Pararoseomonas sp. SCSIO 73927: one gene and its partner. The protein of the gene in region 1 interacts with the protein of each later gene in a pairwise test. Links are inferred from orthologs where the notes say so. Each region holds a gene or a part of one and is shown on either strand. Other genes may lie near its edges. The genes, in order: eno and rpe.

Evidence for each region.
Region 2: the proteins of eno (region 1) and rpe interact in binary tests that used the Escherichia coli proteins (3 or more experiments, as listed by UniProt). The link is inferred for Pararoseomonas sp. SCSIO 73927 from one-to-one orthologs.

Annotation. Positions count from the first base shown.
Region 1 is NZ_CP146232.1:4,913,562-4,916,731, reverse strand. The notes cover bases 202-3,060. They hold eno (phosphopyruvate hydratase), read left to right. Parts: upstream 202-918; coding sequence 919-2,202; downstream 2,203-3,060. Other genes in these bases: pdhA (pyruvate dehydrogenase (acetyl-transferring) E1 component subunit alpha), read left to right, coding at 2,908-3,060; VQH23_RS23220 (septum formation initiator family protein), read left to right, coding at 2,359-2,688; VQH23_RS23230 (PH domain-containing protein), read left to right, coding at 421-795; VQH23_RS23235 (PAS domain S-box protein), read left to right, coding at 202-348. Also shown: more of VQH23_RS23235, read left to right, coding at 1-201; more of pdhA, read left to right, coding at 3,061-3,170. UniProt on the Escherichia coli protein: Catalyzes the reversible conversion of 2-phosphoglycerate (2-PG) into phosphoenolpyruvate (PEP). It is essential for the degradation of carbohydrates via glycolysis.
Region 2 is NZ_CP146232.1:2,116,128-2,119,354, reverse strand. The notes cover bases 94-3,009. They hold rpe (ribulose-phosphate 3-epimerase), read left to right. Parts: upstream 94-1,149; coding sequence 1,150-1,869; downstream 1,870-3,009. Other genes in these bases: VQH23_RS10025 (heparinase II/III family protein), read left to right, coding at 1,866-3,009; VQH23_RS10035 (Lrp/AsnC family transcriptional regulator), read left to right, coding at 630-1,100; VQH23_RS10040 (tripartite tricarboxylate transporter substrate binding protein), read right to left, coding at 94-510. Also shown: more of VQH23_RS10040, read right to left, coding at 1-93; more of VQH23_RS10025, read left to right, coding at 3,010-3,227. UniProt on the Escherichia coli protein: Catalyzes the reversible epimerization of D-ribulose 5-phosphate to D-xylulose 5-phosphate.

The DNA of each region.
Region 1 (3,170 bases):
GTGGACGACGAGGAGACCGTCCGCATGCTCGTGGCCGAGGTGCTGCAGGACCTGGGCTACACCGCGCTGGAGGCGGGGGACGGCCCCTCCGGCCTGGAAATCCTGCGGAGCCCGCGCCGGATCGACCTGCTGGTGACGGATGTCGGGCTGCCCGGCGGGCTGAACGGGCGGCAATTGGCCGATGCCGCGCGCACCGCCCGGCCGGGGCTGCGGGTGCTGTTCATCACCGGCTACGCCGAGACCGCGGCGGTGGGCGACCGGCTGGAGCCGGGGCTGCACGTGATGACCAAGCCCTTCGCGATGGAGGCCCTGGCCGCGCGGATCAAGGCGATCATCGAGGGGGGGTGAGGACGGGGGGGCGGCGTTGCGCCCGCTTGCGGAAGGGATAGGCTGTGCGGCCCGACCTCCGAGGAGACCTCCTTGTCGCTTCTCTCCGGCCTGATGGGCCATGCCAGCGAGATCAGCCCGGCCCAGGCCGCGGCCGACTACGCGCGTCTGCTCGCCCCCTCGGAGAGGGTCCAGCTCGCCTACAAGCTGATCCGCGACGTCATCATCCTGACGGACAAGCGGGTGATCCTCATCGACAAGCAGGGGGTGACGGGGCGGAAGACGGAGTACCTCTCCATCCCCTACCGAAGCATCACGCGCTTCTCCGTCGAGAGCGCGGGCAGCTTCGACATGGAGGCCGAGCTCCGGATCTGGTCCAGTGGCGCGGAGCCGGTGCAGCTGACCTTCGGGCGCGGCGTTGACGTCTACGCCCTTCAGGCCGCCCTGGCCGTCAACGTGACGGGCTGACCGGCCGGGTTCGCGGAGGGCGGGGACCTTACCTCTCGCCCGCCCCCTCTTGCCGGGCCCCTCTTGCCGGGCAGGACGACCGGCCTTATCGCCGGGGCAACGTCCCGGAGCGCTGGAGCCCCCATGTCCGCCATTTCCGACATCATTGCCCGCGAGGTCCTCGACAGCCGCGGCAACCCGACGGTGGAAGTGGAGGTGGTGCTGGACAGCGGGGCCATCGGCCGCGCCATCGTCCCTTCCGGCGCCTCCACCGGCGCGCACGAGGCCGTTGAGCTGCGCGACGGCGACAAGTCCCGCTACGGCGGCAAGGGCGTGCTGAAGGCGGTGGCGAACGTGGAGGGCGAGATCTTCGACGCCCTCTCCGGCCTGGACGCCACGGACCAGGTGAAGATTGACGAGACGATGATCGAGCTGGACGGCACGCCGAACAAGGCGCGGCTGGGCGCCAACGCGATCCTCGCCGTCTCGCTCGCGAATGCCAAGGCCGCGGCGGAGCACTACGGGCTCCCGCTGTACCGCTACGTCGGCGGCACCTTCGCCCGCACCCTGCCGGTGCCGATGATGAACATCATCAACGGCGGCCAGCACGCCGACAATCCGATCGACATCCAGGAGTTCATGGTCATGCCGGTGGCCGCCGGCACGATGGCGGACGCGGTGCGGATCGGCTCCGAGGTGTTCCAAGCGCTGAAGAAGAAGCTGCACGACGCGGGCCACGCGACGAACGTGGGCGACGAGGGCGGCTTCGCGCCGAACCTGAAGAGCGCGGAGGAGGCGCTGGACTTCATCGCCGCCGCCTGCGAGGCCGCCGGCCACCGCGTGGGCGAGGACATCATGTTCGCCCTCGACTGCGCCTCCACCGAGTTCTTCAAGAACGGCACCTACGATATGGAGGGCGAGGGGAAGAAGCTCGACGCCGCGGGGATGGTGGACTACCTCGCCGCGCTCTGCGGCAAGTACCCCATCGTCTCCATCGAGGACGGCATGTCCGAGGATGACTGGGCGGGCTGGAAGCTGCTGACAGAGCGGCTGGGCGACCGCGTGAACCTCGTCGGCGACGATCTGTTCGTGACGAACACGGAGCGCCTGCGCCAGGGAATCGACCAGGGGGTGGGCAACGCCATCCTGGTGAAGGTGAACCAGATCGGGTCGCTGACGGAGACGCTGGAGGCCGTGGAGACGGCGCACCGCGCCGGCTACAAGGCGGTGATGTCGCACCGCTCCGGCGAGACGGAGGACGCGACGATCGCGGACCTCGCGGTGGCCACCAATTGCGGCCAAATCAAGACGGGCTCGCTGTCCCGGTCCGACCGACTCGCGAAGTACAACCAGCTCATCCGAATCGAGCAGGGGCTGGGCCCGGCGGCGCGCTACGCGGGCCGCAACGTGCTTCCCAAGGGGCGCTGAAGAGGCCGCGCGCGCCGCAGAGCGCGGCGCGCGCGCAACGTCCACAGCTAATTCCGCAGCCCTGCCCCGAATGACCTTGCGCCGCAGCGTGGCGCCGATTTTACTCCGCCCCAGGGGATCATTCCGATCGGCCTAAGCTCTTCGGGGGAGGGGCAGTTGGCTTTCTTACAGGGGGTGAAGCGCCGGGCGCAGGCCTTGGTGCTTCCGACAATTTTCTTCGCGCTGTGCGGATACTTCGCGCACCACGCGATGAATGGCACGCGCGGGCTTATCGCGCGCGATGCCCGCAACGCCGAGATCGCCGCAGCCCGGCTGGTACTGGCCGAGGCGGAGGCGGAGCGAGACACCATGGAGCGCAAGGTGGCGGGCCTGCGGGCCGAGCACCTGGACCGCGACATGCTGGAGGAGCGCGCCCGCGCCCTGCTGAACGTGGTGGCCAAGGACGAGATCATCGTGCCCTACGCGCCGAACCGCCGCCTCTTCTAGGGTTCGGAAAGGCCGGATTTTCGGACGGCGCGGCGGTCCTTCCGCCGCGCCGTGCGGCGTTCCCGGACCTGTCCTTTTGTATCCGGCGCGGATATTCGCGATGTTGCAACGCAACATCAACGACTTAGCCGAGTCTTGTAGCTTGCTGATCCCCGGCGCCAACCGTATCTGCCGATGAAAGACGGCCTCCCCGGCCGACTTTTCAAGCAGGAGCAGCCCATGGCCCTCGGGACCGAAAGCGCGGCGAAGCGCCGCGGGAACGGCAAGGATACTCCCCCCGCCGCCGGCCATAACCAGGACGTGCTGGCCAAGGCCTACCGCGAGATGCTGCTGATCCGCCGCTTCGAGGAGAAGGCCGGCCAGCTCTACGGCATGGGCCTCATCGGCGGCTTCTGCCACCTCTACATCGGCCAGGAGGCCGTGGTGGTGGGCATGCAGATGACCCTGAAGGAGGGCGACCAGGTCATCACCTCCTACCGTGA
Region 2 (3,227 bases), 2.8 Mb from region 1 along the record:
GGTGAGCTTGCCCTCCGCCTCCTGCCCCAGGCGCCGGTAATCGGCGAGGGTCCTCGCCTCCAGCCCGTTCTTCACCACCAACACCTGGGGCGCGCGGACGAGCTCGGCGATCGGTGCGAAGTCGCGGACGGGGTCAAAGCTGATCCGGGGGTAGAGGGCGGGGTTGATCGCCAGCGGGTCGGAGCCGACGAGGATCGTCAGCCCGTCCGGCCTGGCGCGGGCCACGAGATCGAAGGCGATGTTGCTGCCGGCGCCGGTGTGGTTCTCCACCACCACGGGCTGGCCGAGCGGGCCGGTGAGGGCGCGGGCGACGCTGCGGCCGAGGATGTCCAGGCTGCCGCCGGGCGCGACGGGCACGACGATCCTCACGGGGCGGTCGGGCCAGGGCGCGGCCGGGGCCTCGCCGCCCTGGGCGAAGGCCGGGCGGGCGGCAGCGGGGCCGGAGAAGGCCAGAGGAGCAGGAATCGCCGCCGCCAGGGCGAGGAGGTTGCGGCGGGAGAGGTCACGCATCGGTCGTTGCACCAACAAGGTAGGGCATCAGAGATGGTTTTTCTCCGGTAAGGATGAAATACCGGCAACAAAAAGATTTCCTTGCTATCATAGCCCCGCTTTGAGAAAGGATTTGGCCTATGCCGTCTCCGCCGGAGTTGGACTCCACCGACCGCGCGATTCTCCGGCTGATCCAGCGGGACGCGGCACTCTCCCTCGCGGCCATCGCGGAGGCGGTGGGGCTCACCCCGACCCCGTGCTGGAAGCGCATCCGGCGGATGGAGGCGGCGGGAGTGATCACCGGCCGCGCCACCCTGCTGGACCCGGCCCGGGTGGGCCTGCCGCTCTCCGTCTTCGTCTCGCTGGAGATCGGGGACCATTCCGCCGGGTGGATCGAGGCCTTCGCGTGGAGGGTTTCCGCCATGCCGGAGGTGCTGGAGTGCTGGCGGATGGGCGGGGACGTGGACTACCTGCTGCGCGTGGCGGTGGCGGACATGGCGGCCTACGACGCCTTCTACCGCCGGCTGACGGCGGAGGTGCCGCAGCTGCGCAACGTCACCAGCCGCTTCGCCATGGAGCGGGTGAAATCCACCACCGCGCTGCCGGTGTAACGAAGCGTGCCGTGTTGATGCCCTGGGACGCCTGCCGCATAACGCCCCCGTGACACGCGCAGCCCCCCACCCCGTCCTGATCGCGCCCTCCCTCCTGGCCGCCGACTTCACGCGGCTCGCGGAGGAGGTGGCCGCCATCGAGGCCGCCGGCGCCGACTGGCTGCACCTGGACATCATGGACGGCCACTTCGTGCCGAACATCTCCTTCGGCCCCGCGGTCGTGAAGGCGCTCCGCCCCCTCACCCGCATGCCCTTCGACGTGCACCTGATGATCGCCCCGGCCGATCCCTACCTGGCCGCCTTCGCGGAGGCCGGGGCGGACCTGATCTCCCTCCACCCGGAGGCGGGGCCGCACCTGCACCGCTCCCTCCAGACCATCCGGGGGCTGGGGAAGAAGGCGGGGGTGGTGCTGAACCCCGGCACCCCGGTGGAGGCCGTGGCGCCGGTGCTGGACCTGCTGGACCTGATCCTCGTCATGTCCGTGAACCCCGGCTTCGGCGGGCAGTCCTTCATCGACAGTCAGCTGGCGAAGATCGCGGCGCTGCGGGCGACAATCGACCGCTCGGGCCGCGACATCCGGCTGCAGGTGGATGGCGGGGTGACGGCGAAGACCGCGTCGATGTGTATCGAGGCGGGGGCAGACGTGCTGGTGGCCGGCACCGCCGTGTTCGGGGCACCGGACCGCGCGGCCGCCATCGCCGCCCTTCGCGGCCCCGCCCGAAATATGTCTGCCGGCGCCGCCCGCAACATTGAGGACGCCCGGGCATGAGCGGCTGGCTGCGCGGCGCGCGCCGCACCCTCTCCGGCCTGAAGCCCATCCGCGTGCCGGAGGCTCCCTCCCGCGCCTTCCGCGACCTCTGGCCCGGCGACGTGGCCCGGGCGGGGAAGCTGATGGAGGGCGAGCTGGAGGTGGCGGGCACAGTACGGCCGCTGCCGGACGACCCCTCCGCCTTCGGGCCCGGCGCAGGCGGCCCGGCCTGGCGCGCGGCGCTGCACGGCTTTGCCTGGCTGCGCGACCTGCGGGCGCTGGGCACGGATGCGGCGCGGATGCACGCGCGGGACATCACCCGGCTCTGGCTGGAATCCGGCACCACGGACCCCGTGGCCATCGCGCCGGAGGTGGTGGGAGCGCGGCTCTCCGCCTGGCTCGGCCACTGGGACTTCCTGGCCGCCACGGCCGAGGACGGGCTGCGCCGGGCCCTGATGGCGCGGCTGGCCGCCGATGCGCGCGGGCTGGTGGCCGGGCTGCCGGCCGAGGCGCGGCACCGGGGGGCCCTCGTCGCTCTCAAGGGCGCCCTGGCGGCCGCGGTGGCGCTGGAGGAGGAGCCCTGGCTCACCCGCTGCCTGAAGCTTCTGCCCGCGGAGATCGATCGCCAGATCCTGCCCGACGGCGCCCAGGTGGAGCGCAGCCCGGGCATCCTGCTGCTGGCGCTGCAGGACCTGATCGAGATCCGCAACCTGCTGCACGGCGCGGGGATCGAGGCGCCGCCGCACCTCGCCCACGCCCTGGACCGCGCCGCCCCCGCGCTGCGGCTGTTCCGCCACGGCGACGGGGGACTGGCCGCCTTCAACGGCACGCGGGAGGAGGCGGCGAGCCTGCTGGACCTCGTCCTCACCCAGGCCCAGGCCCGCGGGCGGGCGCCGCTCATCCTCGGCGATGCCGGGTTCCAGCGCCTGCAGGCCGGGCGCACCCTGGTGATCGCGGATTGCGGCACGCCGCCCCCGCGCAACGGCGCCACGGCGCCGGGCGGCCTGCCGCGCGGGGCGGACCGGCTGCACCATGCCGGCACCCTCTCCTTCGAGATGTCGATCGGGCGGGACCGCCTGATCATCAACTGCGGCGCGGCGCCGGCGGCCGAGGGCGCCTGGCGCGACGCGCTGCGCGCCACCGCCGCCCACTCCACCCTCACCCTCGCCGACACCAACAGCAGCGAGCTGACGGAGGACGGGCTGGGACGCCGCCCCGAGCACGTGGAGGCCGAGCGCCACGAGGCGAGCGGCGCCCAGTGGCTGGAAGCCACCCATGACGGCTGGAAGAAGGGCTTCAACGCGATCCACCGCCGCCGCCTCTACCTCGCGGAGTCCGGGGACGACCTGCGCGGCGAGGACATCGTGGAGGCCGACGAC